One region of the Pseudomonas sp. GW822-FHT04H02 genome, then DNA from elsewhere that is predicted to be linked to it. Evidence: predicted binding sites of a transcription regulator. Region 1 holds the regulator's gene; each other region holds the start of a gene.
The links. Region 1 encodes FliA, which starts transcription of late flagellar genes. Its sites were predicted from a motif close to CTAAAGTTTNNNNNNNNNNNGCCGNTAA; they were not measured.

Region 1 (9,973 bases):
TAAAAGTCGCCAGTGGAAAGTACATCAAGTTCCTCCATGACGACGATGTATTGCACCCTGAATGTGTCGCGCAACTGGTGGCTGCGATGGAGTCAGATCCCTCTGTGGCCATGGCGTCTTCGCGTCGCCGCCTGATCGATTCCGACGGGGTCCCGCAACCGGATGCCCTGGCCACATCCCTGCCTTTCGCTACCGATGTGGTTATCGATGGCAAGGAGCTGACCAGCCTGCTGGCCGACCATAGCCTCAACTTCATCGGCGAGCCGAGTTGCGTGCTTTGTCGCCGAGAGGATCTGCTGGCGCTGGGGGATGGCCTTATGTCGCTCAATGGTTGCCTGATCTATTGGGTGGGCGACCTGGCGATGTATGTGAAGCTGCTGCAAAAGGGCAACCTGGCGTTGCTGAAGCAGCCGCTGACCGATTTCCGAGTGTCCCTGCAGCAGGGTAGTCAGCAGGGGCGCGACAAGCCGGGTATCGGTAACCAGGGGCACGCTGATTTCAAACGGACATTGCGCGAACTGGGCTGGCATCGAGGGGGGCTGGATAACCATCTGGTTTCGGTGCGTTCCCTGTATGGCGGCGACAGGTTCGAGCCGGTGGATATCCTGGCCGCTCTGCGACAGAGTTACGCCAAGGGCGTGGCCGACCGGCAGATCAACAGCTGGATCGAGCAGCGGGTGCCAAGCCCGACCCAGTTGCATTTGATGGAAGGCTATCTGCAGTCCGGCGGCGGTGCTCCTTCAATCGGCATCATCGTCCTTGATCTGGCCGCGGATGCCCAGGCGCTGGCGCGCACCCTGCATAGCCTGGCGGCGCAGCCGCAGGGGCTTGTGCAACTGAAAGTGACGGTACTGGGGCATGAGGCGCCGGGCTTGGTTGCCGGCGGCGCCGAGCTGCACTTCACACCGGTTCAGGCGAACTACGCAGAGCAGGTCAATCGTTTGCTGCAAGAAGATGCATGCGAATGGTGTGTGCTGGTCCGCGCTGGTGATGAGTTCACGCCAAGCGGCCTGTTGGTCGCCAGCCTGGAGTTGCTGCCGGATCCCGACTGCCGTGCAGTGTTCTGTGATGGCGTGCTGCGAGAAGCCAATGGCGACACGGGGGTCATGCTGCGCCCGGACTTCAACCTGGATTACCTGCTGAGTTTCCCGGGGGTGCTGGCGCGTCACTGGATCTTCAGGCGTCGGGTGCTGATCGAGGCGGGTGGTTTTGATGGTGCCTACGCGCGGGCCCTGGAGTTCGAGCTGATCCTGCGCCTGATCAATCAAGGTGGCATTGACGGTTTCGGGCATATCCCGGAATTGCTGCTGAGTTGTCCGCCCGTGGCCCTGGGTGAAAATGAAGATGAGCGCCGTGCGCTGGTCGAGCACCTGTCGCAGCGTGGCTATGCCAGCGCGCAGGTCGACAGCTCGCTTGCGGGACACTATCTGATCGACTACGGGCACCAGGCCCGCCCCCTGGTATCGATCGTGGTGGTGGTGAGTGACGACCTGGCGGCGGCGCAGCGCTGTATTTTCAGTGTCCTGGAGCACACCCGTTACCCTTTCTACGAGTTGCTGATCGTCGATAACGCCTGTCAGGCCGCAGAGGCAAGGCAGTGGTTGCAGGCTGTCGCGGAGCTGTCGGCTGAGCGTATCCGGGTAGTCAGCCTGCCTTATGCCGTGGATCGTTCCACCGCCAACAACCTGGGGGCGCAGCAGGCTTCTGGTGAATATCTGGTATTCCTGCGTGCGCTGACGGCGATCTTCGACGGTGGCTGGATTGATGCGCTGTTGAATCACGCGCTGCGCCAGGAGGTGGCGGTAGTGGGGGCCAAAGCGCTCTCCAGTGATGGCGAAGTGAGCCATGGCGGATTGATCCTGGGGCTGGCGGCCGGCGGGGCGGCAGCATTTGCCGGGCAGCAGGCCGACGCTGCCGGGTACATGAATGGCTTGCAGGTGGATCGCAATTGCAGTGCGGTCGCCGACATCTGCCTGATGGTACGTAAAGCCCTGTTTGATGGGGTGGGTGGCTGGGATGCCGAGCTGTTCCCTGAGGCGGGAGCGGATATTGACCTGTGCCTGCGCCTGGCGGGCCATGGTTATCTGACCGTGTGGACGCCGCGTGCGCGGGTCATGCACGGTATGCCGCCGGCCGCGTTTGCGCCGCGGGATGAAGATGCCTTGTCCCAGCGCTGGCTTTCGGTGCTGGCGCGGGACCCGGCCTACAACCTGAATTTTTCCCTGGGGCAGCCAAAGGGCTTCCAACTGGCCGAGCCGTCGTTAAGTTGGCGTCCGCTGATCTGGCGCCCGTTGCCAGTGGTGCTGGTGCATCCTTCGGATCGTTATGGCAGTGGTCACTATCGGGCCATTCGACCGATGGAGGAGCAGAGTTCGGCGGGCCTGATCGACGGGGTGCTGTCGATGGCGCTGTTATCGCCGGCCGAACTGGCGCGAGTGGCCCCGGATTCGATGGTTTTCCAGCGCCACATCGGCGAGGAGTCGCTCAGCGCCATGCGTCGTGCGCAAGCCTTCTCGCGCAGTTTCAAGGTCTTTGAGCTGAACGATCACCTGCCAAGCCTGGCTGTTGGGGAGGCTGCCCAGGGCATGACGCCTGGGGATATTTCCTACTATTTGCGCGAAGCCGTGGCCTGCGTCGATCGCCTGGTGGTGTCCACCGAAGCCCTGGCCGACGCTCTGCATGGCCTGCATCCGGATACCCGGGTCATCCACAGTCGTCTGGACCAGCAGGGCTGGGGGGCGTTGCCAAGCAGCCAGCGGTGTGCCGGCGACAAGCCCCGGGTAGGGTGGGCAGGCGCGGACTGGCAGCTGGCCAATCTTCAAGTGATCGGCGAGGTGGTGAAAGCCCTGGCGACGGAAGTCGACTGGGTGTTCATGGGGGCTTGTCCCGAGGAACTGCTGCCCTATGTCAAGGAAGTGCATCGTGGTGTGGAGATCAGCCTGTATCCGGCGGCGCTGGCCAGGCTGAATCTGGATCTGGCAGTAGCGCCCATGCAGCAGAGTCTGCTCAACGAGTGCAAGAGCAACCTGCGTCTCCTGGAGTATGGCGCCTGTGGTTATCCGGTCATCTGCAGTGATCTGGCGTGTTTCCGCGGTGATTTGCCGGTGACTCGGGTTGCCAATCACTTCCAGGACTGGAGGGCGGCCATCCGCATGCATCTGGATGATCCACAGGCCAATGCCCGGGCCGGGGATGCCCTGCGTGAAGTCGTCCGGCGCGACTGGATGCTGGACGCTAGCGCATTGATGGCGTGGCGTGCTGCCTGGCTGCCGGATTAATCACGGCCACTCTGAGGTTTCCGGCATTTTCGGCTCAATGCCGGCGCCATATTTCCTTTCGGTAAAAGTTGGAAGGTTTCTTGCAGTAGCAGCCCCGTGCCGCTTCAGGCGTCAAAAGTTTGCTTTACGGAACGGGGTAAATCGGTGGATCGCTCTCAGTTAATCAACACGGCTCGCAGCAACCTGGCTGACCTCGGTCGAGGCAATCTGGGTGTGCCGGTGCTGCTGTTGGTCATGCTGGCCATGATGATGTTGCCGGTCCCGGCGTTCCTGCTGGACGTGTTCTTCACGTTCAACATCGCTTTGTCGATCGTGGTTCTGCTGGTGTGCGTGTACGCCCTGCGGCCGCTGGACTTTGCCGTGTTCCCCACCATTCTGCTGGTGGCCACGCTGCTGCGCCTGGCGCTCAACGTGGCCTCGACCCGGGTGGTGATGCTCCATGGCCAGGAGGGCCACGCCGCTGCCGGTAAGGTGATCCAGGCCTTCGGTGAGGTGGTGATCGGCGGCAACTATGTGGTCGGTATCGTGGTCTTTGCGATCCTCATGATCATCAACTTCGTGGTGGTGACCAAGGGTGCCGGCCGTATTTCCGAGGTGAGCGCGCGCTTCACCCTGGACGCCATGCCCGGCAAGCAGATGGCCATCGATGCTGACTTGAACGCCGGCCTGATCGACCAGAACCAGGCCAAGCTGCGCCGTCTCGAAGTGGCCCAGGAGGCCGAGTTCTACGGTTCCATGGACGGTGCCAGCAAATTCGTGCGCGGTGACGCCATCGCCGGTTTGCTGATCCTGTTCATCAACCTGATCGGCGGCATGGCCGTCGGTATCTTCCAGCACAACATGAGCTTTGGCGATGCGGGCCGGGTATACGCCTTGCTGACCATCGGTGACGGTTTGGTGGCGCAATTGCCATCACTGTTGCTGTCCACTGCGGCGGCGATCATGGTGACCCGGGCTTCGGGTTCCGAAGACATGGGCAAGCAGATCAACCGCCAGATGTTCGCTTCGCCCAAGGCGCTGGCGGTGGCAGCCGGCCTGATGGCCGTGATGGGGCTGGTGCCGGGCATGCCGCACTTCTCCTTCCTCAGCCTGGCGGCCGTGGCCGGTGGCGCCGCTTACCTGGTCTGGAAAAAACAGAACCAGGTCAAGGTCAAGGCTCTGGAAGAGGTCCAGCGTCAACAGGACCTGCTGCCTTCCCCGGCCCGTGCCCTGGAAACCAAGGAGTTGGGTTGGGACGACGTGACGCCGATCGACATGATCGGCCTGGAAGTCGGTTACCGCCTGATTCCCCTGGTGGATCGCAACCAGGGCGGGCAATTGCTGGCGCGGATCAAGGGGGTGCGCAAGAAGCTCTCCCAGGACCTGGGCTTTCTCATGCCCACGGTGCATATCCGCGACAACCTGGACCTGGCGCCGAGCGCCTACCGCCTGACCCTGATGGGGGTGATCCTGGCCGAAGCGGAGATCTATCCGGATCGCGAGCTGGCGATCAACCCGGGGCAGGTCTATGGCACGCTCAACGGCATCTCCGCTCGGGACCCGGCCTTTGGTCTGGAAGCGGTGTGGATCGAAATCAGCCAACGGCCGCAGGCGCAGTCCCTGGGCTACACCGTGGTGGACGCCAGTACCGTGGTCGCCACCCACTTGAACCAGATTCTGTACAAGCACTCCAGCGAACTGATCGGCCACGAAGAGGTCCAGCAGTTGCTGCAAGTGTTGTCCAAGAGTTCGCCGAAGCTGGCCGAGGAATTGGTGCCGGGCGTGCTGTCGCTGTCGCAGTTGCTCAAGGTCCTGCAAGCGCTGCTGGCCGAGCAGGTGCCGGTACGCGACATCCGCAGCATTGCCGAAGCCATCGCCAACAATGCCGCCAAGAGTCAAGATACTGCCGCTTTGGTTGCCGCGGTACGCGTCGGATTGTCTCGTGCCATCGTCCAAAGCATTGTAGGCACTGAGTCTGAGCTGCCTGTGATCACCTTGGAGCCAAGGTTGGAACAAATTTTGCTCAGCAGTCTGCAGAAGGCAGGACAAGGCCAGGAAGAAGGCGTTCTGCTGGAGCCAAGCATGGCAGAGAAGCTGCAGCGTTCGCTGATCGATGCGGCGCAGCGTCAAGAGATGCAAGGTCAACCGGTGATTCTGTTGGTAGCGGGGCCGGTCCGCGCCATGCTCTCGCGGTTCGGCCGTCTCGCCGTCCCGGGTTTGCATGTGCTGGCGTACCAGGAAATTCCGGACAACAAGCAAGTGACCATCGTTGCGACAGTAGGGCCCAACGGCTGAGGTAGTGGGTTATGCAAGTTAAGCGTTTTTTCGCCGCCGATATGCGTCAGGCCATGAAACTGGTTCGTGATGAGTTGGGCGCTGAAGCCGCCATCATCGGCAACCGGCGGATCGCCGGCGGTGTCGAGCTGACGGCTGCGCTGGATTACAAGTTGTCGGCCTTGTCGCCACGGGTTCCGAACATGGAACTCGAGGACGAGCTGCGCAAGACCCAGTCGCGGATTGTCACCGCCCAGGCCGAACTGAGCCTGCGGGGCGAGGGCGACAGTGCCTCGATCACCAATCGCCAGCTGTTCGCCGGCCTGCCGTTGACCGCGGCCGAGCCCCTGATCGAGCCGACCCTGACCGAGCGTCCGCGCCCGGCGCCGGCTCCTGCAGCGCCACCTGCCGATACGCGGGCGCTGGACTCGATGCGTTTCGAGCTCAACGGTCTGCGCGAACTGCTGGAAGTGCAGCTCGGCTCCCTGGCCTGGAGCCAGTTGCAGGGCAGCCGTCCGGAGCAGGCCAACCTCTGGCGTCGCCTGCAGCGCATCGGCCTGTCGGGCCCGCTGGCCCGCGACCTGCTGGCACTGATTACCGAAATCAACGAACCCCGTCAGGCCTGGCGCATGTTGCTGGCGCACCTGGCGCGAATGATCCAGACCCCGGAAGTCGAGCCTCTGGAAGAGGGCGGTGTGATCGCCATGGTCGGCCCGGCCGGCATGGGCAAGACCACCACCCTGGCCAAGCTGGCGGCGCGCTACGTGCTCAAGTACGGGGCGCAGAACATTGCCCTGGTGAGCATGGACAGCTACCGCATCGGCGCCCAGGAGCAGCTCAAGACCCTGGGGCGCATCCTCAATGTGTCGGTGACCCATGTGGACCCGGGCCAGTCCCTGGCCCAGGCACTGGATCCGCTGCTGCGCAAGCGCGTGGTGCTGATCGATACCGCCGGCCTGCAGGCCAGCGATCCGGCGTTGCGCATGCAGCTGGAGAGCCTGGCCGGTCGTGGCATTCGTGCGAAGAACTATCTGGTACTGGCTACCACCAGCCAGAAACAGGTGCTGACCGCCGCCTACCACAGCTACAAACGCTGCGGCCTGGCCGGTTGCATCCTGACTAAACTTGATGAAACAGCCAGTCTTGGCGAAGTGCTGAGCCTGGCCATCAGTCATGAACTGCCGGTTGCCTATCTCACTGATGGTCCGCGGATTCCTGACGATCTGCACCTGCCTCGCCGGCATCAGCTGGTGAGTCGCGCGGTAAGCGTACAGATGCAGGAAGAACCCAGCGAGGAAGCCATGGCCGACATGTTCGCTGACCTTTACCACAGCCCGTCCAAACGGGTTGGCTGAGGTAATCATGAATAGATTGCAGTGTATCTACATCGATGGTCTGCCATGCATTGTTCCAATGGTGAACGCGCAGCCAGTTATGTGGCCCCGTCTAAGTAAGACAAGGTAAAGAAAGAACATGGGCAGCATGCATCCCGTACAGGTGATTGCGGTGACCGGCGGCAAAGGTGGCGTCGGCAAGACTAATGTGTCAGTGAACTTGTCCCTGGCTCTGGCTGAGCTCGGCCGGCGGGTCTTGCTGCTGGATGCCGACCTGGGACTGGCCAATGTCGATGTCCTGCTGGGCCTGACTCCGAAACATACCCTGGCCGACGTCATCGAGGGTCGTTGCGAACTGCGCGATGTGCTGCTCCAGGGCCCTGGAGGCATCCGCATCGTACCGGCCGCCTCGGGCACCCAGAGCATGGTGCACCTGAGCCCCGCGCAGCACGCTGGCCTGATCCAGGCCTTCAGCGATATCGGCGACAATCTCGATGTGCTGGTGATCGACACCGCTGCGGGTATTGGTGACTCGGTAGTCAGCTTTGTCCGCGCGGCCCAGGAAGTACTGCTGGTGGTGTGCGACGAGCCGACCTCGATCACGGACGCCTACGCGCTGATCAAGCTGCTCAACCGCGACTACGGCATGAACCGTTTCCGGGTCCTGGCCAACATGGCTCAGAGCCCTCAGGAAGGTCGCAACCTGTTTGCAAAATTGACCAAGGTCACGGATCGCTTCCTGGACGTGGCCTTACAATACGTCGGCGCAGTTCCCTACGACGAAAGCGTACGCAAGGCCGTGCAAAAGCAGCGTGCGGTCTATGAAGCCTTTCCTCGTTCGAAGTGTGCATTGGCGTTCAAGGCCATCGCGCAAAAAGTCGATACCTGGCCGTTGCCGGCGAACCCACGCGGGCATCTGGAGTTTTTTGTCGAGCGGCTAGTGCATCAAACAGCGGGACCGGTGCTATGACTGCCAGTGGCTACAACCTCTACAAGAAGTCGGCGCGTGACAGCCAGTACGAATTGATCGAGCGCTACGCGCCTCTGGTCAAGCGTATTGCCTATCACCTGCTGGCGCGGTTGCCGGCCAGTGTTCAGGTAGAAGACCTGATTCAGGCCGGGATGATCGGTTTGCTCGAAGTGTCGACCAAATACGACGCGAGCAAGGGGGCGAGTTTCGAAACCTACGCGGGTATCCGTATCCGTGGGGCGATGCTCGACGAGGTTCGTAAAGGCGACTGGGCACCGCGTTCGGTGCACCGTAATACGCGCATGGTCAGTGATGCGATTCGCGCAATTGAAGCTAAAACCGGTCGTGACGCTAAAGATCATGAAGTTGCGGCCGAACTTCAATTGAGTCTCGACGATTATTACGGGATTTTGAACGACACCTTGGGCAGCCGCCTGTTCAGTTTCGACGACCTGTTGCAGGACGGCGAGCATGAAGGGCTGCATGAGGATGGCGCCAGTGCTCATCTCGAGCCGTCACGGGACCTGGAGGATGAACGCTTCCAGGCCGCGTTGGCGGATGCGATTGCCAATTTGCCGGAGCGCGAGCGACTGGTGTTGGCGCTGTACTACGACGAAGAGCTGAACCTCAAGGAAATCGGTGAGGTCCTGGGGGTCAGCGAATCGCGGGTCAGCCAGTTACACAGCCAGTGCGCAGCCCGTTTGCGGGGGCGTTTGGGGGAGTGGCGAGCGCGCTGACAGGCAGTGTGGGGACACTGCGTTCAGGACCGGTGAAGCAAGCGCTGCACCGGTCTTGCAGTATGTGCTCCATGCAGTCGTTGTGTGTTATGCCGGATTGATTGAATGGCGCGTTCAGGTGCTGGATGCGTTTAAGACTGCTTGGAGGTCGAATTGGACAAGAACATGAAAATCCTCATCGTTGATGACTTTTCAACGATGCGGCGGATCATTAAGAACCTGTTGCGTGATCTGGGATTCACCAACACGGTCGAGGCCGACGATGGCACTACCGCCATTCCGGTACTCAACAGCGGGAGCATCGACTTTCTGGTAACGGACTGGAACATGCCGGGCATGACCGGTATCGACCTGCTGCGCCACGTGCGCGCCGATGAAAAACTCAAGCACCTGCCGGTATTGATGGTGACTGCTGAAGCCAAGCGCGAGCAGATCATCGAAGCTGCCCAGGCCGGCGTAAACGGCTATGTCGTCAAACCATTCACGGCTCAGGCGTTGAAAGAGAAGATCGAAAAAATCTTCGAACGCATCGGTTGAGACGCGTAGCCATTCCGCCACGGGGGAGCTATGGAGCATAACGAATCTTCACTGGGCGACTTTGAGTCGACCCTGAAAAAACATGCGCTGGAACTGGTCGAGAGCCTTGAAAAGGGCCGGTTCGGCGAAGCGGTGCAATTGATCCATGAGCTCAATCAGACCCGTGACCGCGGCCTGTACCAGGAAGTGGGCAAGCTCACCCGCGAGCTGCATAGCGCGATCGTCAATTTCCAGATTGACCCGCACATGCCGCAAGCCGAGGAAGTTTCACAGATCACGGATGCCACTGAGCGCCTGTCCTATGTGGTCCGGCTGACGGAAGCCGCAGCCAACCGCACCATGGACCTGGTGGAGAGCAGCACCCCGCTGGTCAACGGCCTGAGCACTGAAGCCCAGGCCTTGAGCGCAGACTGGGGGCGCTTCATGCGGCGCGAGGTCGGCGCTGAAGAGTTTCGCGAGCTGGCGCGCCGGGTCGACAGTTTCCTGACGCGCAGCGAACAGGAAACCCGTACCGTTTCCGGCCACCTCAACGACATTCTGCTGGCGCAGGATTACCAGGACCTGACCGGTCAGGTGATCAAGCGTGTGACCCAGTTGGTCACGGAAGTCGAAAGCAATCTGCTCAAACTCGTCTTGATGGCCAGCCAGGTCGATCGTTTCGCCGGTATCGAACATGACCGTGAATCGATCCTCGCTGAAAAAGATCCGCAAAAACATCTCGCCAAGGGTGAAGGTCCGCAGATTCATGCCGATAAACGGGAAGACGTTATGTCCGGTCAGGACGATGTAGACGATTTGCTTTCCAGCCTTGGATTCTAGGAGCACCCATTAATGAGCTTCGGCGCCGATGAAGAGATCCTTCAG
Region 2 (9,973 bases), on a different contig from region 1:
GCCAGCGCGCGGTTTCCGACGTGGCACCACGTTCAGACAAGGCAAACACCGACGCGCCAAAGGCCGCGGCCGAAGGCGCAGCGTCGGCATGGATCGAGACGAACAGGTCGGCGCCCTTCTTGCGGGCGATCTCGGTACGACCGCGCAATGGAATGAAGTAGTCGCCAGTACGGGTCAGCTCGGCGCGGAAACCCTTGAGGCCATTGACCTGACGTTGCAATTCGCGAGCAATGGCCAGCACCACGTCTTTTTCATGCTGCCCGCGGGAGCCGGAGGCACCCGGGTCTTCGCCGCCGTGGCCGGCATCGATCACCACAATGATGTCGCGCTTGCCCGCCGGGGCTGGCGGCAGCTTGATCGCCGGCTCCGCCGGAGTGACGGGCACTGCTGGGACAGTGGCCACAGTAGGTGGCGGCGCAGCAGGTGGCGCGGCGTCAGCCGGGTTGTCGAACAGATCGACCACCAGGCGATTGCCGTACTGAGCGTTGGGCGCCAGGGTGAAACTCTTCGGCGTAACGGCCTTTTTCAGGTCGATGACCACCCGCAGGTCACTGGGCGTGCGCTGTGCCGAGCGCATGGCGGTAATCGGTGTATTGGCCGTGGCGACGTTCAGCGGACCGCCAAGGGTCGCGCCATTGATATCGATCACCAGACGATCCGGGGCCGTCAGGGTAAAGACGCTGTGCTGAACCGGGCCGGACAGGTCGAATACCAGTCGCGTGTTATCCGGTGCCCGCCACAGGCGGACGCTGCGAACCTGTGTAGCGGCCACAGCATCGACGGCCAATGCCGTAAGCAACAGTCCTACGACAGCAACCAACGCGCGAATGCGCATACCTAACCCCATCAATTATTTGAATTCCAACGCCAAAGCGGCACACCAGGACTCGCCACGCGAGCCTTGAGACAACAGATGCACAGAACGCCCATTGTTATGCGGGGTAATGGTAATGGTCAGGTCAGGCTTTGGCAAAAAGCCTGCACCACGCTGGGGCCACTCCAGCAGGCACAGAGCATCGCCCTCGAAGTAGTCGCGAATCCCCAGGAACTCCAGCTCCTCAGGATCCACCAGGCGGTACAGGTCGAAGTGGAAAGCCCGCACCGAGCCGATCTCGTACGGTTCGACCAGGGTAAAGGTCGGGCTCTTCACTGCCCCCGCGTGCCCCAGGCCACGGATGATCCCTCGCGACAAGGTGGTTTTGCCCGCTCCCAGGTCACCCTCGAGGAAGATCACCCCCACGCCTTGGGTCACCTGGGCAATACGTGCACCAAATTCCACCATGGCCTGTTCGTCGGCCAGAAAAAGGGTTAACTCAGACACGGTGATTGTTCCTCCAACAACTGACGAATGGCTGGAATCAGATCACTGGCCGCCAGCCCTCGGCCCAATTTGCCTTGCTGCTCGCCCGCGCTGGCATGCAGCCAGACCGCCAGGCAGGCGGCATCGAATGCCGACAAGCCTTGCGCCAGCAAGGCGCCGATCAGGCCAGCCAGCACATCACCCAAGCCTGCCGTGGCCATCGCCGGATGCCCGGCGTCACAGCGGGCCAGCCGCCCATCGGCAGTGGCGATCAGGCTACCGGCCCCCTTGAGTACCGCAACCGCTGCGTATTTTTTGCTCAACGCCAGGGCCGCTGCAGGGCGATCCGCCTGCACCTCGGCGCTGGAGATACCCAGCAGCCGCGCCGCCTCTCCCGGATGGGGAGTGATGACACTCGCGGCAGGCAGTTGCAGCCCGCCCTCGGCCAGCAGGTTCAAGGCATCGGCATCCCACACCTGGGGCAACGGCGCATTGGCCGCCGCCGACAGCAGACTGCGCCCCCAGGCGCCCTGCCCCAACCCCGGCCCGACCACCAGCACCGTGGCCCGAGCCAGCAACCCCATCAACTGGTTGGCCGAATGAGTGCCCTGGGTCATGACCTCCGGTAAGCGCGCCGCAGCGGCAGCCACATGCTCACTGCGGGTCGCCAGGGACACCAGCCCCGCGCCACTGCGCAAGGCACTTTCCGCACTCAGCAAGGCGGCGCCGGCAAAACCTCGATCGCCCCCAATCAGCAACAGGTGGCCGAACTGGCCCTTGTGGGCATCGCGAAGTCGTCCATTCAGATGTGGCAAATAGCCAGAAGTCAGCAACTGAACGTCAGGTAGCGGGTGTTTTGTCTGCGGCATGCGTCTTCGAGCTCCGATGTCTGGCAGAATTATACGCACCTCAGCCCCGGTTTCTCTCGCCTCATGCCCGCTATTACCCAGGATCTTCCCGCTCTCGCCCAATCGATCAAGGACTGGGGCCGCGAACTGGGCTTTCAACAAGTCGGCATCAGCGGCCTGGACCTGGCCGAGCATGAGCAGCACCTGGAACGCTGGCTCGCCGCCGGCTACCACGGCGAGATGGAATACATGGGCGCCCACGGCAGCAAACGCTCCCATCCCGACCAGTTGGTGCCTGGCACCCTGCGGGTGGTTTCGCTGCGCATGGACTACCTGCCCGGCGACACCCAGATGGCCCAGCGCCTGGCCCAGCCTTCCAAGGCCTACGTTTCGCGCTATGCCCTGGGGCGCGATTATCACAAGCTGATCCGCAAGCGCGTACAGCAACTGGCCGAGCGCATCCAGCAAGCCATCGGCCCCTTTGGCTACCGCGCCTTCGTCGATAGCGCTCCGGTGCTGGAAAAAGCCATCGCCGAACAGGCCGGGCTCGGCTGGATCGGCAAGAACACCCTGGTGCTGAATCGCAAAGCCGGCAGCTACTTCTTCCTCAGCGAACTGTTCGTCGACCTGCCCCTGCCGGTGGACGCGCCCCACGCCACGGAGCACTGCGGCCGCTGCACCGCCTGCCTGGACATCTGCCCGACCAACGCCTTCGTCGGCCCCTATGTGCTGGATGCCCGACGTTGCATTTCCTACCTGACCATCGAGCTCAAAAGCGCCATCCCCGAAGACCTGCGCCCGCTGATCGGCAACCGGGTATTCGGCTGCGATGACTGCCAGATCGTCTGCCCCTGGAATCGCTTCGCCCGCTCAACGGCCGAGGGCGACTTCAAGCCCCGGCACAACCTGGACAATGCCGAACTGGCAGAGCTGTTCATGTGGGACGAGGACAAATTCCTCAGCAATACCGAAGGTTCACCCTTGCGCCGCGCCGGCTACGAGCGCTGGCTACGCAACCTGGCGGTGGGCCTGGGCAACGCACCCTCTAGCATTCCGGTGCTGGAAGCCCTCAAGGCCCGCCAGGACTACCCCTCGGAACTGGTTCGCGAACATGTGCAATGGGCCCTGGACCAGCACGCCAACCGTCAGTGTTCGTCGTTGTAGACGAACTTGGGCATTTCCCAGTGAAAACGGATCGCCAGCAGGCGCAATAGAAAGCCGCCGAACAGGGTGACCAGGATCGACTGCTCGCTGGGCAGTTGCAGGTAGATGCACAGCATGTAGCACCAGGCCGCGGCGAAGGACACGCTGGCGTACAGCTCGCGGCGAAAGATCAGCGGGATATCGTTGCAGAAGATGTCCCTGAGGATGCCGCCAAAGACCCCGGTGATCACCCCACTGACTGAAGCCACCAGCATGCCGTGGCCCATTTCCAGGGCAGTCATGCAGCCGATCAGGGTAAAGGCCACCAGGCCCACGGCGTCGAGCACCAGAAACAGCGAGCGCAGGTGACGCATCAAGGGCGCGATGAAGATCGTCACCAACGCCGCCACCGAGGTCAGCACCAGGTATTCCGGGTGCTTGACCCAGGTCAGCGGGTAGTGGCCCAGCAGCACATCACGCACCGAACCGCCGCCGAGTGCGGTGACGCAGGCAATCAGCACCACACCGAACCAGTCCATGCCGCGCCGGCCGGCAGACAGGGCGCCGGTCATGGCCTCGGCGGTAATGGCAATCAGATAAAGCATCAACAGCATGATGGCGGTCCTTGCAGGAAGGCGCGCAGTCTACTCAGTTGAAGCGGGCACCAAAAGGGGGCGGGTACGGGCGCCGAGTCGCAGCGGGCGCCCGTTCGCCGGCAAGTCGGCGCCTGTGGGTCAGAACTTGATGAAGTGCTTGCGGTAGTGCTGGAGCTCGGCAATGGACTCGCGAATATCGTCCAGGGCCAGGTGGGTGCTGCCTTTCTTGAAGCTGTCGCGCACGTCCGGCGCCCAGCGGGCGGCCAGTTCCTTGAGGGTCGAGACGTCCAGATTGCGGTAGTGGAAGTAGCTTTCCAGAGCCTTCATGTGGCGGTACAGGAAGCGCCGGTCCTGGCAGATGCTGTTGCCGCAGATCGGCGATTTGCCCTTGGGCACCCACTGTTCCAGGAAGGCAATGGTCTGGGCTTCGGCTTCGGCCATGCTGATGCGGCTTTCGCGAACCCGCTGGGTCAGACCGGAACCGCCGTGCTGGCGGGTGTTCCATTCATCCATGCCGGCGAGGATCTCGTCGCTCTGGTGGATGGCGATGACCGGTCCTTCAGCCAAGGTGTTGAGGTTGCTGTCAGTGACAATGGTGGCCATCTCGATGATGACGTCGGTGTCAGGGTTCAGACCGGTCATTTCCAGGTCGATCCAAATCAGGTTCTGCGGGTTTTGCATGGGTGGGCTCCTCGGCGTAGTTGCGCAGTTTAGCCTAGAGGGCCTGCCCGGCGTGCTAAACTCGCCGCCGTTTTACCTATCCGCCGTAATTATCGACACGGAACACCAATGGCCAAACGCCAGCTCAATCGCCGCCAAAACTGGCGCATCGAAAAGATCCAGGGTGAGCGCGCCGCCCGCGCCGCCAAACGCGAGTCCTCTGCCGTCGAGGCGCTGGAAGGTGGCGACCTGGGCCCGGAACAGACCGGCCTGGTCATCGCCCACTTCGGCGTCCAGGTCGAAGTCGAGGCTCGCGAAGGCGAAACGGCCGGCCAGGTGTTCCGCTGCTACCTGCGGGCCAACCTGCCGGCCCTGGTGACCGGCGACCAGGTGGTCTGGCGCGCCGGCAACCAGGGCATCGGGGTGATCGTCGCGCAACTGCCGCGCAGCACCGAGCTGTGCCGCCCGGACAGCCGCGGCCAACTCAAGCCGGTGGCCGCCAACGTCGACATGATCGTGATCGTGTTTGCGCCCATGCCAGAGCCCCACGCCAACCTGATCGACCGCTACCTGGTAGCCGCCGAGCATGCTGGAATCCGGCCGTTGCTGCTGCTGAACAAGGCCGACCTGATCGATGAGCAGAACGCCCCTGCGCTCAACGCCCTGCTCGCGGTCTACCGCCAGCTGGGCTACCCGCTGCTGGAGGTCTCGGCTCATCACGGCGACGGCATGGAGCAGTTGCAAGCCCTGCTGGACGGGCGCATCAGTGTATTCGTCGGCCAGTCGGGGGTGGGCAAGTCGTCCCTGGTCAACAGCCTGCTGCCGGAAGTCGAAACCCGCGTCGGCCCGCTGTCGGAGTTCTCCGGCCAGGGCACTCACACCACCACGACCGCGCGCCTGTTCCACTTCCCCGGTGGCGGTGAGCTGATCGACTCCCCCGGTATCCGTGAGTTCGGCCTCGGCCATGTCAGCCGCGCCGATGTCGAGGCCGGGTTCATCGAGTTCAATGACTTGCTGGGCACCTGCCGCTTCCGCGATTGCAAGCACGATCGCGAGCCGGGCTGTGCCTTGCTCAAGGCCCTGGAAGACGGGCGGATCCAGCAGCAACGGATGAACAGCTACCGCTCGATCCTCGCCAGCCTGCCAGACAACAGTTACTGATTGACCTGACCCAGATACGACAAGGCCGCGATCTTCGCGGCCTTGTCGTTTGTCACTTCGCCGTGCCCGGCGTAGCGGGCGGCGCCACCGGAGCAGTGGGAGCCGGAGCCGGAGCGGAAGACTGGCCCGCCGCACCCTGCTCGTCCATCTTCAGCACACCGTCCTCGAAGATATTCATACGTTGACGCACCTCGTGCGCCGGCAGCGGTTCGCTACCGGGCGGCAAGGCATTCGGGTCGGCTGCCGCCCCCGGTACTTCACCGGGAGCACCGCTACCCTGGGTCGGTACCGGAGCATTGGGATCGGTCTGCTCACCCTCGATGGCACGCTGGGCCTTCTTGGTCAGCACGACGATATCGATGCGCCGGTTGACCGGGTTGAAAGGGTCCTTGCGATCGAATAGAGCCGACGAAGCAAAGCCCACCACACGCGCAACTTGCGGATCAGGATAACCACCCGCCACCAGCGCCCGACGCGCAGCGTTGGCCCGGTTGGCCGACAGTTCCCAGTTGCCGAAGTCGCCAGTGCCCGAATAGGGCTTGGCGTCGGTGTGACCGCTGATGCTGATCTTGTTCGGCACGGTCTTGATGGTGTCAGCCATGGCCAGCAGGATGTCTTCGAAATACGGCTTCAGACGTGCACTGCCAGAGTCGAACATCGGCCGGTTCTCGGCGTCCATGATCTGGATCCGCAGGCCGTCCGGGGTGATCTCGAAGAGGATCTGGTCCTTGAACTTCTGCAGTTGCGGGTTTTCTTCAACCTTGTTCTGCAACTCTTGCAACAGCAACTCGAGACGCTCGCGCTCGACCTGCTCGGCCATGCCCTCCACCTGGTCGGCATCCACCGTGACCTTGTCCGGTTGTGGCTGGGACTTGATCTCGGGGTTGAGGGTGTTGTCCGGCGCCAGCTCAGGAGAGCCGCCCAGGTCGATGATGTAGGGCGTACCGCTTTCCGAGAAGCCGATCGGATCCTTGAAGTAACCGGCGATGGCGATCTTCTGTTCCGGGGTGGCCGTGGACAGCAGCCACAACACCAGGAAGAACGCCATCATCGCCGTGGCGAAGTCGGCGAAGGCGATTTTCCAGGCGCCCCCGTGATGTCCGCCAGCGAAGCGCTTGACGCGCTTGATGATAATCGGCTGATTATTTTCCATGACTTAGCGACCGCGAACCGCTTGTTCCAGCTCGGCGAAGCTAGGACGGTGCGCCGGGTACAGAACCTTGCGCCCGAACTCCACGGCCAGGGACGGCGGCATGCCGGAAGCCGAGGCCACCAGCGACGCCTTGATGGCTTCGTAGACGTTCAGTTCTTCCTTGGCGTCGTGGGCCAGGGAGTGGGCCAGCGGGCCGAAGAAACCATAGGCCGCGAGAATACCGAAGAAGGTACCCACCAGCGCCGCGCCTACGTGCAGGCCGATGGACTTCTGGTCGCCATCGCCCAGGGAGGCCATGGTCACCACGATCCCCAATACCGCCGCGACGATACCGAAACCGGGCATGCCGTCGGCAATCCCGTTGACCGCATGGGATGGATGCTCGAGGTCTTCCTTGAGGCTGAACAGCTCCATGTCGAACAGGCCTTCCAGCTCGTGGGGAGCCATGTTGCCGGAGGACATGATGCGCAGATAGTCACAGACGAAGGCGGTCATGCGTTCATCTTTGAGCACCGCCGGGTACTTGGCGAAAATCGGGCTGGCCGCGGCGTCCTCGATATCGCCTTCGATGGCCATCATGCCTTCGCGACGACTCTTGTTGAGGATCTCGTAGATCAGGCCCAGCACTTCCAGGTAGAAGGTGTGGGTGAAGCGCGAGCTGAACATGCCCAGGGATTTCTTGACGACGTGCATCGTCATATAGCCCGGGTTGGCCTGGAGGAATGCGCCAAAGGCTGCGCCGCCGATGATCAGCACTTCGAAAGGCTGGATCAGTGCCGCGATTTTGCCGTGGGAAAGCACGTATCCGCCGAGCACGCTCGCGAATACGACGATGATGCCGATAATTTTAGCCATAGGTAGGGGAGTACTTATTGAGTCGGGTTCAAGGTCATATTCGGAAGTTCTTAAAACTCTTCTTCTACTTATCGGCAAAACTGCGCCAGACTATAGCCAGTTAAGGCGAAAAGCCAGTTTGGCCCGCTCTGGGCGTGTTCACAGCAGACGATGATTGCGCCCGACCATGTCTAATGAAACCAGCGTCCCACATTCTCCGCCCGCCTCTCTCGACGCCTGGGTAAAGCTCCTCAATGGCGTGCGCCTGCCGGTGCCCCAGGCCAGCCATGACCGGGTCTGCCGCGCCATTGCCAACAACCGCAGCTCGCTGCGGGAGATTGTCGATCTGATGCAAAACAGCCCGGCACTGGCCTTGAGCGTGATCCGCGAAGCCAACCGGCATTCCCACGGCAGCATGAGCGAACCGGCGGAAAACCTGGAGATCGCGGTCAACCGCCTGGGCCTCAAGCGTACCGAGGAGTTGCTCGAGCAACTGCCGACGCTGCCTGAAGAGCAGATCCCCCAGGCATTGCGCCAGTTCCAGCTGATCAGCCAGCACGCCAGCCAGCAAGCCAATGGCTTCTTTGCCGGACGCCTGGCGCGACTCTGGCAGGACATCCACTGGGGCAGCCTGCTGTTTCTCTCGCCGCTCTGGGCCATGGCCCTGGTCTATCCCAAGCTGCTGGAAGAGTGGGAACTGCGGGTCATCTACAAGCACGAATCCGCACACGACGTTGAACTGCAACTGTTCGGAGTGCGACTGATGGAAATGTGCCAGGCCCTGGTCCTGGCCTGGCACCTGCCGATCTGGGTCCAGCAGGGCTATCGCCTGCTGACCCAGGAGCAGCACCTGCTGGCCAAGGTCATGCTGATTGCCCGCGACAGCGACAACCCGCTGCGCCAGCAACAACGCCTGGACGCTGAACCGGACCTGCGGCGCTGGCTGAACCAGCCGGCCAACACTGTGTTGCTGGCCAACGGCCTGGCGCTGGCGGCGCAACAGTCCTGGAACAGCCCCCATGGCCGGCGCTGGCAGAACCTTACCGCTCTTTATCTGCAGATCCCCCTGGACCAGGTCCAGCAACAGTTGCACCAACAGGCCGTACAAAGCGCCCGCAACGACACCCAGCCCGATCTCTGGCACCCGGCCCAGGCCCTGCTCTGGCCCTGGGATGCCCGACGCCTGCATCACGGCGAACAACCAGCCCCGGCGCCCACCGCACTGGAACTGGCCAAGTGGCGCAAGCTCTGCGGCGAACTGTTGCTGGACCCCAGCCCCTTTACCAACGCCGTGCACCTTACCGGCTTTGCCCGGGATGCCCTGGCGGCGTGCGGCATGCATCGGGTCATGCTGCTGATGGTCGATCGCAGCCTGAGCCACCTGCGAGTGCAACAGCTTTACGGCATGCCCAGGGAAGCGGCCAGCCTGACCCTGCAGGCCAAGCAGAGCCCGCTGTTGCAACGCCTGCTGGAAAAATCCGCGCAGATCCGCCTGACCCCGGCCAACCGGGCCCAGTTCGCCCCTCACCTGCCAAGCTCGCTGCGCCAGCTGTTTCGCGGCGAACACCTGCTGATCCGCTCACTGTCGTGCAATGGCCGGGTACTGATGCTGGCGATCGCCGACCAGGGCGGCGTGCCGTTCTCGGAAATCAGCGTCCAGGCCTTCGGCAAGACCGCCCAGTGCATCGAAAAAGCCTTGCACAGCTTTACCAACCGCAGCCAATGACGCTTGCGCTACAATCCTTCCCTTTGCGCCCTGGGGACCTGACATGTCTGACTTCTCTGGCTTGCCGCTGGTCATTGAACCGAGCGACCTGCTCGCCCGCCTGAACGCCCGCGAACTGATCCTGGTCGACCTGACCAGCGCTGCCCGCTATGCAACCGGGCATATTCCCGGGGCGCGCTTCGTCGACCCCAAGCGCACTCAGCTGGGCCAGGCGCCGGCTCCCGGGCTGCTGCCGCCGCAAGCGGCGCTTGAAACGCTGTTCGGCGAACTCGGGCACAACCCGGACGCGGTCTATGTGGTCTACGACGATGAAGGCGGTGGCTGGGCCGGGCGCTTCATCTGGCTGCTGGACGTGATCGGCCACCACCGCTACCACTACCTCGACGGCGGCCTGCCGGCCTGGCTGGCGGAAGGCCTGCCCGTGTCTACCGAAGTGCCGGCCGCGGTCGGCGGCCCCGTGGCGCTGGCCCTGCATGACGAGCCCACCGCCACCCGCGAATACCTGCAAAGCCGTCTCGGCGCGGCGGACCTGGTGATCTGGGACGCCCGCGG
Region 3 (9,973 bases), on a different contig from region 1:
AGCTGCCACGTTCTTCACGCCTGCTTCCTTGAGCACTTCGCCCCAGGCCGGCATGGCCGCCATGCGGCCGCCCATGATGGTGGCCTTGATGGTGTCGGCGCTGCCGCCCCACCGCCAGTTGTCGTCCGCCAGGTTCGGGAAGCCGAAGGCACCCTTGGCGTCGGAACCGTGGCAGACCGAGCAGTTGGAGGCGAACAGGCGTCCGCCCATTTTCAGCGCTTGCGGGTCCTTGGCCACTTCTTCCACCGGCATGGCCGCGAATTTGGCGAAGATCGGACCAAACTTCACGTCCGCCTTGGCCATCTCCTTTTCCCATTCCTTGGTCTGGGTCCAGCCGTCTTCATAGCCCGGCAGGATGCCTTTCCAGTTGCCCAGACCCGGGTAGAGGATCAGGTAGCCAACGGAAAACACCAGGGTCCCGGCGAACAGCAGGAACCACCATTGCGGCAGGGGGTTGTCGTACTCCTCGATGCCATCGAAGGCGTGGCCCATGGTCTGGTCGACACTGCCCTTGGTCTCGCCCTTGCGGGTGCCGACCAGCAGCCAGGTCAGGCCGATCAGGCTGCCAATGGTCAGTACGCAGATCCACGTACTCCAGAAGGTGGTCATGGCCGAATGCTCCTTGTTGCAGGCTCTTGAGGTTGAGCGTCATCAGTTGTGTTACCGGCCGGTGCCGTGCCCGGCATCGGGTCATCGGCGAAGGGCAGCAGGCGGGCCTGGGCAAACTCGGGATTGCGCTTTGAGTTGAACACCCAGATCGACAGGCCGATGAAGGCGATCATCACCACCAGGGTCCCGAGGCCGCGGATCATGCCGCTATCGAGTTCAAAACCCATGGCTCACCTCTTGCTCTTGATCGAAGTGCCAAGCACTTGCAGGTAGGAGACCAGGGCGTCCATTTCGGTCTTGCCCTTGAGCGTGGCGGTGGCGCCGGCGATGTCTTCGTCGGTGTACGGCACGCCCAGGGTGCGCATGACCTTGAGCTTGGTTTCGGTGTGGCTGCTGTCCACCGGTGCGGTCACCAGCCATGGGTAGGCCGGCATCTTCGACTCGGGCACCACGTTGCGCGGGTTGTACAAGTGCGCACGGTGCCAGTCATCGGAGTAGCGACCGCCCACCCGGGCCAGGTCCGGACCGGTACGCTTGGAACCCCACAGGAACGGGTGGTCCCAGACGCTTTCACCGGCCACCGAGTAGTGACCATAACGCTCGGTCTCGGCGCGGAACGGACGGATCATCTGCGAGTGGCACTGTACGCAGCCTTCGCGGATGTAGATGTCGCGGCCTTCCAGCTGCAGGGCGGTGTAGGGCTTCATGCCTTCCACCGGCTTGTTGGTGACGTCCTGGAAGAACAGCGGGACGATCTGGGTCAGACCGCCGATGCTCACCGCGAAGACCATCAGCAGCATCAGCAGGCCGACGTTTTTCTCAATCGTTTCGTGTTTCATGGCGGACTCCTCAGGCCATCTGCGCAGCGGCGTTGACTTCGGCTGGCACTGCGGCACGCACGGTGCGCCAGGTGTTGTAAGCCATCAGGAACATGCCGCTGAGGAAGATCGCACCACCCACTAGTCGCACGATGAAGCCTGGGTGGCTGGCCACCAGGGTTTCGACGAAGGAGTAGGTGAGAGTGCCGTCCTCGTTGACCGCACGCCACATCAGGCCCTGGGCGATACCGTTGACCCACATCGAAGCGATGTAGAGCACGGTGCCGATGGTAGCCAGCCAGAAGTGGGTGTTGATCAGGCCGGTGCTGTACATCTGCTCGCGGCCGAAGACTTTCGGGATCAGGTGGTACAGCGCGCCGATGGAGATCATCGCTACCCAGCCGAGGGCGCCGGCGTGTACGTGGCCGATGGTCCAGTCGGTGTAGTGGGAGAGGGCGTTGACGGTCTTGATCGCCATCATCGGACCTTCGAAGGTCGACATGCCGTAGAACGCCAGGGATACCACCAGGAACCGCAGGATCGGGTCGCTGCGCAGCTTATGCCAGGCGCCCGAGAGGGTCATCATGCCGTTGATCATGCCGCCCCAGCTTGGTGCCAGCAGAACAAGCGACATCACCATCCCTAAGGACTGAGCCCAGTCCGGCAGCGCGGTGTAGTGCAGGTGGTGCGGACCGGCCCAGATGTACAGGGTGATCAGTGCCCAGAAGTGCACGATCGACAGGCGATAGGAGTACACCGGGCGCTCGGCCTGCTTGGGTACGAAGTAGTACATCATCCCCAGGAAGCCCGCGGTCAGGAAGAAGCCCACGGCGTTGTGGCCGTACCACCATTGCACCATCGCATCGGTCGCACCGGCATACACCGAGTAGGACTTGGTGAAGCTGACCGGCAGTTCCAGGTTGTTGACGATATGCAGGATGGCCACGGTGATGATGAACGCGCCGAAGAACCAGTTACCCACATAGATGTGCTTGGTCTTGCGCTGCATCAGGGTGCCGAAGAACACGATGGCGTAGGCCACCCAGACAATGGTGATCAGAATATCGATCGGCCATTCCAGTTCGGCGTATTCCTTGGAGCTGGTGTAGCCCAGTGGCAGGCTGATGGCCGCCAGGAGGATCACCAGTTGCCAGCCCCAGAAGCAGAACGCGGCGATTTTCGGCGCGAACAGCGTGGTCTGGCAGGTGCGTTGCACCGAGTAGAACGAGCTGGCAAACAGCGCACAGCCGCCGAAGGCGAAGATCACCGCGTTGGTGTGCAATGGCCGCAGACGGCCGAAGCTGGTCCACGGTAAGTCGAAGTTGAGTTCGGGCCAGACCAACTGGGCAGCGAGAAAAACCCCGAGCCCCATGCCGACGATGCCCCACACCACCGTCATAATGGCGAATTGGCGGACCACCTTGTAGTTGTAGGCGGTACTGATAGAAGTGTTCATGGTTCCCCATCCACGGTTCAGTTGAAGTGAAAGCGACTGCGCACGGCAAGGCGCGCTCACTTCGTCTGGAGTTATAGGCAGACTAAAAGCGAGGCAAGCATGAGCAATGAGCACAAGGCCAGTATTGACGGGGGTCAATGGGCGCAGTGTGTGCGGGAACGGGGCTGGTTGTGGGATGTCGCGCAGGGCGTCGAGGCGCAGTCGGCGCCGACGCTGATCCTCGCCCATGGCGCCGGCGCGCCCATGGACAGTGGGTTCATGAATGACATTGCTGTACGCCTTGCGGGACATGGGGTGAACGTCTTGCGCTTCGAGTTTCCCTACATGGCCCAGCGGCGCCTGGACGGCGGCAAACGCCCGCCCAACCCGGCGCCCAGGCTGCTGGAATGCTGGCGCGAGGTGCATGCCCTGGTGCGACCTTATGTCACTGGGGTGTTGGCGGTGGGCGGCAAGTCCATGGGCGGGCGCATGGCCAGTTTGCTGGCTGATGAACTGCAGGCCGATGCATTGGTGTGCCTGGGCTATCCGTTCTATGCCGCCGGCAAACCGGAAAAACCGCGGGTGGCGCATCTGGCCGATCTGTCAGTGCCGAGCCTGATCGTGCAGGGCGAGCGTGACGCCCTGGGCAATCGCCAGGCGGTCGAGGCCTATACATTGGCAGCCAGTATCGAGTTGTACTGGCTAGCGGCCGCTGATCACGATCTCAAGCCCCTGAAGGCCTCGGGTTTCAGCCATGAGCAGCATCTGGAATCTGCGGCGCTCAAGGTTGCTGCCTTCCTGAAAGCGCTGAGCTGATCCTGCAGGAGCGAGCTTGCTCGCGAAACGTTCACCCGGCCTTCGAATTTGGAGCGCGGTGAAGATTTATCGCGAGCAAGCTCGCTCCTACGGTTGTCGGGTGGATTTGCGGGCATAAAAAAACCGGAAGCCTTGGCTTCCGGTTTTTTGTTGCCGGCCCTAGGGGGCTTAGCGGTTGAAGCGCTCCACCAGCGAGTACTGGGTGTGTGCGGTGCGGGTCAGCGCTTCGCTGAGCTCGGCCGAATGCTGGGCCTGCTCCGAAGTCTGGTCCGCCAGTTGCGCGATGGTGCTGATGTTGCGGCTGATCTCTTCGGCCACCGAGCTTTGCTCTTCGGTGGCGGCAGCGATCTGGGTGGTCATGTCGGTGATGTTGGCCACCGCTTCGCTGATGCCCACCAGTGCCTGGTCGGCTTCCAGAACCCGGGCCACGCCTTCTTCGGCCTGACGATGACCGGCGTCCATGGTCTGCACGGCGGTGGCGGCTGTCTGCTGCAGCTTGGCGATCAGGGTATGGATCTGCCCGGTGGACTCACTGGTGCGCTGTGCCAACTGACGCACCTCGTCGGCCACCACGGCAAAGCCGCGGCCCATTTCACCGGCGCGGGCGGCTTCGATGGCTGCGTTCAGGGCCAGCAGGTTGGTCTGGTCGGCAATGCCTTTGATCACGTCGACAACGCCGCCGATTTCGTCACTGTCCTTGGCCAGTTGGGTTACTGTCAGCCCGGTTTCGCCCACCACCACCGACAGGCGCTGGATGGCTTCGCGGGTTTCCCCGGCGATATCGCGGCCACGGCCGGTCAGGCGATTGGCTTCCTGGGTTGCGTCGGCGGTGCGTTGCACGTGGCTGGCCACTTCCTGGGTGGTGGCGGCCATCTGGTTGACCGCGGTGGCCACCTGTTCGGTCTCGACCCGTTGGCGCTCCAGGCCGCTGGAGCTGTTGTGGGCCAGGGTGTCGGACTGGCGGGCCTGCTCGTTGAGGTGCTCGGCCGTGTCCTGCAGGCGGGTCAGGCAGGTCTTCAGGCGCGCTTCCTGGCTCAGGATCGACATCTCCAGGCGGGCCTGGGCGCCGCGGCTGTCGGTGTACATCTGAGCGATCAGCGGGTCGGAGGTGGTCTGCTCGGCCAAGCGCAACAGGCGCTTGAGGCCGCGCTGCTGCCAGCTCAGGCCCAACAGGCCCAGGGGCACCGAGAGCGCGGCGGCCAGGGCGAAGCCCCAGTGGGAGTTGAGCCAGGCACCGATCATGAAGCTCAGCTGGCTGACCAGGATGAACGGCAGCCAGTCCTGCAGCACCGGTAGCCACTTGTCGCGCTTGGGAATGGCCGACTTGCCGGTGTTGATGCGCTGGTAAAGCGCTTCGGCGCGGCGCACCTGTTCGGCGGTGGGCTTGACCCGTACCGATTCATAGCCCACCACCTGGTTGCCTTCGAACACTGGGGTCACATAGGCGTTGACCCAGTAGTGGTCGCCGGTCTTGCAGCGGTTCTTGACGATGCCCATCCATGGCAAGCCTTGTTTCAAGGTGCCCCACATGTGCGCGAACACGGCCGCGGGCACATCAGGGTGACGGACCAGGTTGTGCGGTGCGCGAACCAGTTCTTCACGGGAGAACCCACTGATCTCGACAAAGGCGTCGTTGCAGTAGGTGATCACGCCTTTGGCGTCGGTGGTGGAAATCAACCGTTGTTGAGCCGGGAAGGTACGTTCGCGCTGAGTGACAGGCTGGTTATTACGCATGGTTTTTCAATCCGCAAGGCTTTGATAGGTTGTCGGCCGCTTCAACCGATTATTGAAATTATTTTTCAATAATCGGCTCTGGGTCTCATTGGCAGAATGTGTCGCTTGCAAAAAGCGCCGGCAGGTTTCAGCCGGCGTTGGCGAGGGGCTAATCATTGACCTTCTTCCTTGGCAGTCAATAGTCCTGAAGTACTGGTTTGGTAAAACAGCTGGCGGGTTATCCGGCCAGCATCGGGTAGGTGAAGAGGCCGAAATGCAACAGGTTGAGACCGAAGTGAGTGGCTATCGCCGCCCCCAGGCCGCCAAAACGATAGGCCAGACCGTAGCCGACGCCGGCGATGCCTGCCAGTAGGGTCCATTGCCACCCCGCGCCCAGGTGCACCAGGCCGAACAGCAGCGCCGCGCACAGCAGCGCCAGGTTCTCGCCGTAGGGCAGGGCCTTGAAGCGCCGGCTCAGGCCACCCTGGATATAGCCGCGGAACAGCGCCTCTTCCACCAGGGTCACCAGCAGCAGGTTGTTCAGCACCCAGAGCCACGCCTGCTCCGGCCATTTCGGCGCCCAAGTGATCATGCCCATTAGCAGCGCGCCGCCCAGTGCGGCTACCGCACACAGAGTCAGAGCCGCGGCGGTGGCATACAGCGACAGGCGCAGTGAGCGCCGCCCGACTATCCACGGGCATACCAGCAGCAGCCAGAAGCCGATCAGCGGCTTGTCCTGGTTCAGGTACAGGGAGAAGGGCACGGCATCGTCGGTGAAGCGTTGCGGGTCGATGGCCCGGCCATTGTAGAACCCGGGCAGCCAGTGCATGGCCAGGGCCAGAGCGAGCACCACGAACAGGCCGTGGCCCAGGTACTGGCCGACGCGGCTGCGTTGCTGGCGCACGGCAAAGCCGGCAGCCAACAGCAGCAAGATCGACAGGGCGGCCAGCAGGCCCAGTTGCCCGTAGCTCAGGGCCAGTGCGTAGCCAATGGAAAGAAGTGCCAGGTACATCCATGGCAGAGCAGTCATGGGGAATCCTTGTTGCGTAAGAATGGGTATTGCAGAGACGTAGTACTGCGCCGGATCTGTAGTCGCCATTGCGACCGGTGAGTCAGATTTGGCGGGCGCGCAGTATAACCACCTCGTCCTGGCACGGCAGCCCAATGCAAAACACCGCCCGAAGGCGGTGTTTTTTTTCAGGCAGCGTCAGGAGGCAATCAGTTGCCGCAGAACGTAGTGCAGGATCCCGCCGGACTTGAAGTATTCCACTTCATTCAAGGTGTCGATGCGGCACAGCACCTCGATCTTCTCCTGGCTGCCATCCTCACGGGTGATCACCAGGGTCAGGTTCATCCGCGGCGTCAGTTCCGTACCGCTGAGGCCGAGAATGTCCAGGGTTTCCTTGCCGGTCAGCTTCAGGCTCTTGCGGTTCTGGTCCAGCTTGAACTGCAAGGGCAGGACGCCCATGCCCACCAGGTTGGAGCGGTGGATACGTTCGAAGCTTTCGGCGATCACTGCCTTGACTCCCAGCAGGTTGGTGCCTTTGGCCGCCCAGTCGCGGCTCGAACCGGTGCCGTATTCCTGGCCGGCGATCACTACCAGCGGCGTGCCGTCGGCCTGGTAGCGCATGGCTGCGTCATAGATCGCCAACTTCTCGCCGGTGGGAATGTACAAGGTGTTGCCACCTTCCTCGCCGCCGAGCATTTCGTTGCGAATGCGGATGTTGGCGAAGGTACCGCGCATCATCACTTCGTGGTTGCCGCGCCGTGAGCCGTAGGAGTTGAAGTCCCGCGGTTCCACGCCCTTGTCCCGCAGGTAGCGGCCAGCCGGGCTGTCGGCCTTGATGTTGCCGGCCGGGGAGATGTGGTCGGTGGTCACCGAGTCCCCCAGCAGGGCCAGTACCCGGGCGCCGCTGACATCGGTGATCTGCGGCAGCGGGCCGGCGATGTCATCGAAGAACGGCGGGTGCTGGATATAGGTGGAGTCGTCCTGCCACACATAGGTGGCGGCCTGCGGCACTTCGATGGCTTGCCACTGTGCATCCCCGGCGAACACTTCGGCGTACTCCTTGTGGAACATCCGAGTGTTGACCTGGGCCACGGCGTCGGCGATCTCCTTGCTGCTGGGCCAGATGTCCCGCAGGTACACCGGCTGGCCGTCCTTGCCCTGGCCCAGAGGCTCGCTGCTGATGTCGATGCGCACCGTGCCCGCCAGGGCATAGGCCACGACCAGGGGCGGCGAGGCCAGCCAGTTGGTTTTCACCAGTGGATGCACCCGGCCCTCGAAGTTGCGGTTGCCCGACAGCACCGAGGCCACGCTGAGGTCGGCCTGCTGGATGGCTTTCTCGATCGGCTCCTGCAGCGGGCCGGAGTTGCCGATGCAGGTGGTGCAGCCGTAGCCCACCAGATCGAAGCCCAGTTGGTCCAGGTAGGGCGTCAGGCCGGCAGCCTTGTAGTAGTCGGTCACCACCTTGGAGCCTGGGGCTAGCGAGCTCTTGACCCAGGGTTTGCGTTGCAGGCCTTTTTCCACGGCCTTCTTCGCCACCAGGCCGGCGGCCATCATGACGCTGGGGTTGGAGGTGTTGGTGCAGGAGGTGATGGCCGCGATCACCACGGCACCGTTTTTCAGGCGATAGGTCTGGCCGTCGTACTGGTAGTCGGCTTCGCCCACCAGGTCCGCGTTGCCCACCGCCACACCACCGCCACCTTCGCTTTCCAGGCGGCCTTCTTCCTTGCTGGTGGGTTTGAACTGCAGGTCGAGGAAGTCAGTGAAAGCCTGGGCAACGTTGGGCAGTGCAACCCGGTCCTGCGGCCGTTTGGGGCCGGCGAGGCTGGCCTCCACGGTGCCCATGTCCAGCGCCAGGCTGTCGGTGAATACCGGCTCCTTGCCCGGCAGGCGCCACAAGCCCTGGGCCTTGCTGTAGGCCTCCACCAGTTTCACCAGTTCGTCGGGGCGCCCGGACAGGCGCAGGTAGTCCAGGGTGATGTCATCCACCGGGAAGAAGCCGCAGGTGGCGCCGTATTCCGGTGCCATGTTGGCGATGGTGGCACGGTCCGCCAGGGGCAGGTCGGCCAGGCCGTCACCGTAGAACTCGACGAATTTGCCGACCACGCCTTTCTTGCGCAGCATCTGGGTCACCGTCAGCACCAGGTCGGTGGCGGTGATGCCTTCCTTGAGCTTGCCGGTGAGCTTGAAGCCGATGACTTCGGGAATCAGCATCGACACCGGCTGGCCGAGCATCGCCGCCTCGGCTTCGATCCCGCCCACGCCCCAGCCCAGTACGCCAAGGCCATTGATCATGGTGGTGTGGGAGTCGGTACCCACCAGGGTGTCGGGGAAGGCATAGGTGCGGCCGTCCTCGTCCTTGGTCCAGACCGTGCGCCCCAGGTATTCCAGGTTGACCTGGTGGCAGATGCCGGTGCCCGGCGGTACCACGCTGAAGTTGTCGAAGGCGCTCTGGCCCCAGCGCAGGAAGGCATAGCGCTCGCCGTTGCGTTGCATCTCGATATCGACGTTCTGCTCGAAGGCGCTGCTGCTGGCGAATTTGTCCACCATCACCGAGTGGTCGATCACCAGGTCCACCGGTGACAGCGGGTTGATCCGCTGTGGATCGCCACCGGCCTTGGCCATGGCGGCGCGCATCGCGGCCAGGTCGACCACCGCCGGCACCCCGGTGAAGTCCTGCATCAGCACCCGTGCGGGGCGGTACTGGATCTCGCGGTCGGAGCGGCGCTCCTTGAGCCAGGCCGCGATGGCCTTGAGGTCGGCGCCGGTGACGGTCTTGTCGTCTTCCCAGCGCAACAGGTTTTCCAGCAGGACTTTCAGCGACATGGGCAGGGTGTCTATATCACCCAGGCTCCTGGCGGCGTCCGGCAGGCTGAAATAGTGATAAGTCTTGTCGTCGACTTTTAGGGTCTTAAGGGTTTTCAGGCTATCGAGGGATGGCATTGAATGACTCCTTGTGGCCCGCACGGCTACGGGCCTGTGATACGGACAGAGAGTTAACCTAGCTCTGTTTGGGGCTTATAGCTAATCACTGGACTGCTGGGCTCAGTCCAAGGTTCCGAACTCGGTTATCATGCGCCGGTTTTCGTGACAGGCTTTGCTACAGGGCAGGTTTGCGCATCGATTCATCGCCATTTGCCCAGGAGATTCAATGAACACCCTGTTTATCCATTGCCGGCCCGGCTTCGAGGGCGAAGTCTGCTCCGAGATCGCCGACCACGCGGCCCGGCTGAATGTCGCCGGTTATGCCAAGGCCAAGCCCAGCACCGCCTGCGCCGAGTTTATATGCACCGAGGACGACGGGGCCCAGCGTCTGATGCAGGGCCTGCGCTTCCCGGAGCTGATCTTTCCCCGGCAGTGGGCCCGGGGCGGCTTCATCGACCTGCCGGAAACCGATCGTATCAGCGTGATCCTTGCCTACCTGGCCAACTTCCCGCAGTGCGGTAGCCTGTGGCTGGAAGTGGTGGACACCAACGATGGCAAGGAGCTGTCCAACTTCTGCAAGAAGTTCGAAGCACCCCTGCGCAAGGCCCTGACCGCGGCCGGCAAGCTGGTGGATGACGCGACCAAGCCGCG

Region 2: the regulator FliA is predicted to act here: its motif matches at 7,785-7,812, upstream of motA (flagellar motor stator protein MotA).
Region 3: the regulator FliA is predicted to act here: its motif matches at 5,442-5,469, upstream of AC1RMG_RS27255 (methyl-accepting chemotaxis protein).

The regions. Positions count from the first base shown of each region.
Region 1 covers NZ_JBXAMM010000002.1:1,071,901-1,081,873, forward strand. The annotation lists gene AC1RMG_RS11755 (glycosyltransferase) at 1-3,278, shown strand, start outside; gene flhA (flagellar biosynthesis protein FlhA) at 3,423-5,552, shown strand; gene flhF (flagellar biosynthesis GTPase FlhF) at 5,564-6,886, shown strand; gene fleN (flagellar synthesis regulator FleN) at 7,005-7,835, shown strand; gene fliA (RNA polymerase sigma factor FliA) at 7,832-8,572, shown strand; gene AC1RMG_RS11780 (chemotaxis response regulator CheY) at 8,738-9,109, shown strand; gene AC1RMG_RS11785 (protein phosphatase CheZ) at 9,140-9,928, shown strand; gene AC1RMG_RS11790 (chemotaxis protein CheA) at 9,941-9,973, shown strand, end outside.
Region 2 covers NZ_JBXAMM010000006.1:230,407-240,379, reverse strand. The annotation lists gene AC1RMG_RS25730 (N-acetylmuramoyl-L-alanine amidase) at 1-847, opposite strand, end outside; gene tsaE (tRNA (adenosine(37)-N6)-threonylcarbamoyltransferase complex ATPase subunit type 1 TsaE) at 851-1,321, opposite strand; gene AC1RMG_RS25720 (NAD(P)H-hydrate dehydratase) at 1,309-2,169, opposite strand; gene queG (tRNA epoxyqueuosine(34) reductase QueG) at 2,233-3,312, shown strand; gene AC1RMG_RS25710 (trimeric intracellular cation channel family protein) at 3,294-3,908, opposite strand; gene orn (oligoribonuclease) at 4,026-4,568, opposite strand; gene rsgA (small ribosomal subunit biogenesis GTPase RsgA) at 4,677-5,708, shown strand; gene motB (flagellar motor protein MotB) at 5,761-6,861, opposite strand; gene motA (flagellar motor stator protein MotA) at 6,865-7,716, opposite strand; gene AC1RMG_RS25685 (HDOD domain-containing protein) at 7,883-9,421, shown strand; gene rhdA (thiosulfate sulfurtransferase) at 9,465-9,973, shown strand, end outside.
Region 3 covers NZ_JBXAMM010000007.1:131,312-141,284, reverse strand. The annotation lists gene ccoP (cytochrome-c oxidase, cbb3-type subunit III) at 1-609, opposite strand, end outside; gene AC1RMG_RS27275 (cbb3-type cytochrome oxidase subunit 3) at 606-836, opposite strand; gene ccoO (cytochrome-c oxidase, cbb3-type subunit II) at 840-1,448, opposite strand; gene ccoN (cytochrome-c oxidase, cbb3-type subunit I) at 1,459-2,883, opposite strand; gene AC1RMG_RS27260 (alpha/beta family hydrolase) at 2,983-3,678, shown strand; gene AC1RMG_RS27255 (methyl-accepting chemotaxis protein) at 3,847-5,412, opposite strand; gene AC1RMG_RS27250 (CPBP family intramembrane glutamic endopeptidase) at 5,630-6,421, opposite strand; gene acnA (aconitate hydratase AcnA) at 6,599-9,340, opposite strand; gene rlmM (23S rRNA (cytidine(2498)-2'-O)-methyltransferase RlmM) at 9,549-9,973, shown strand, end outside.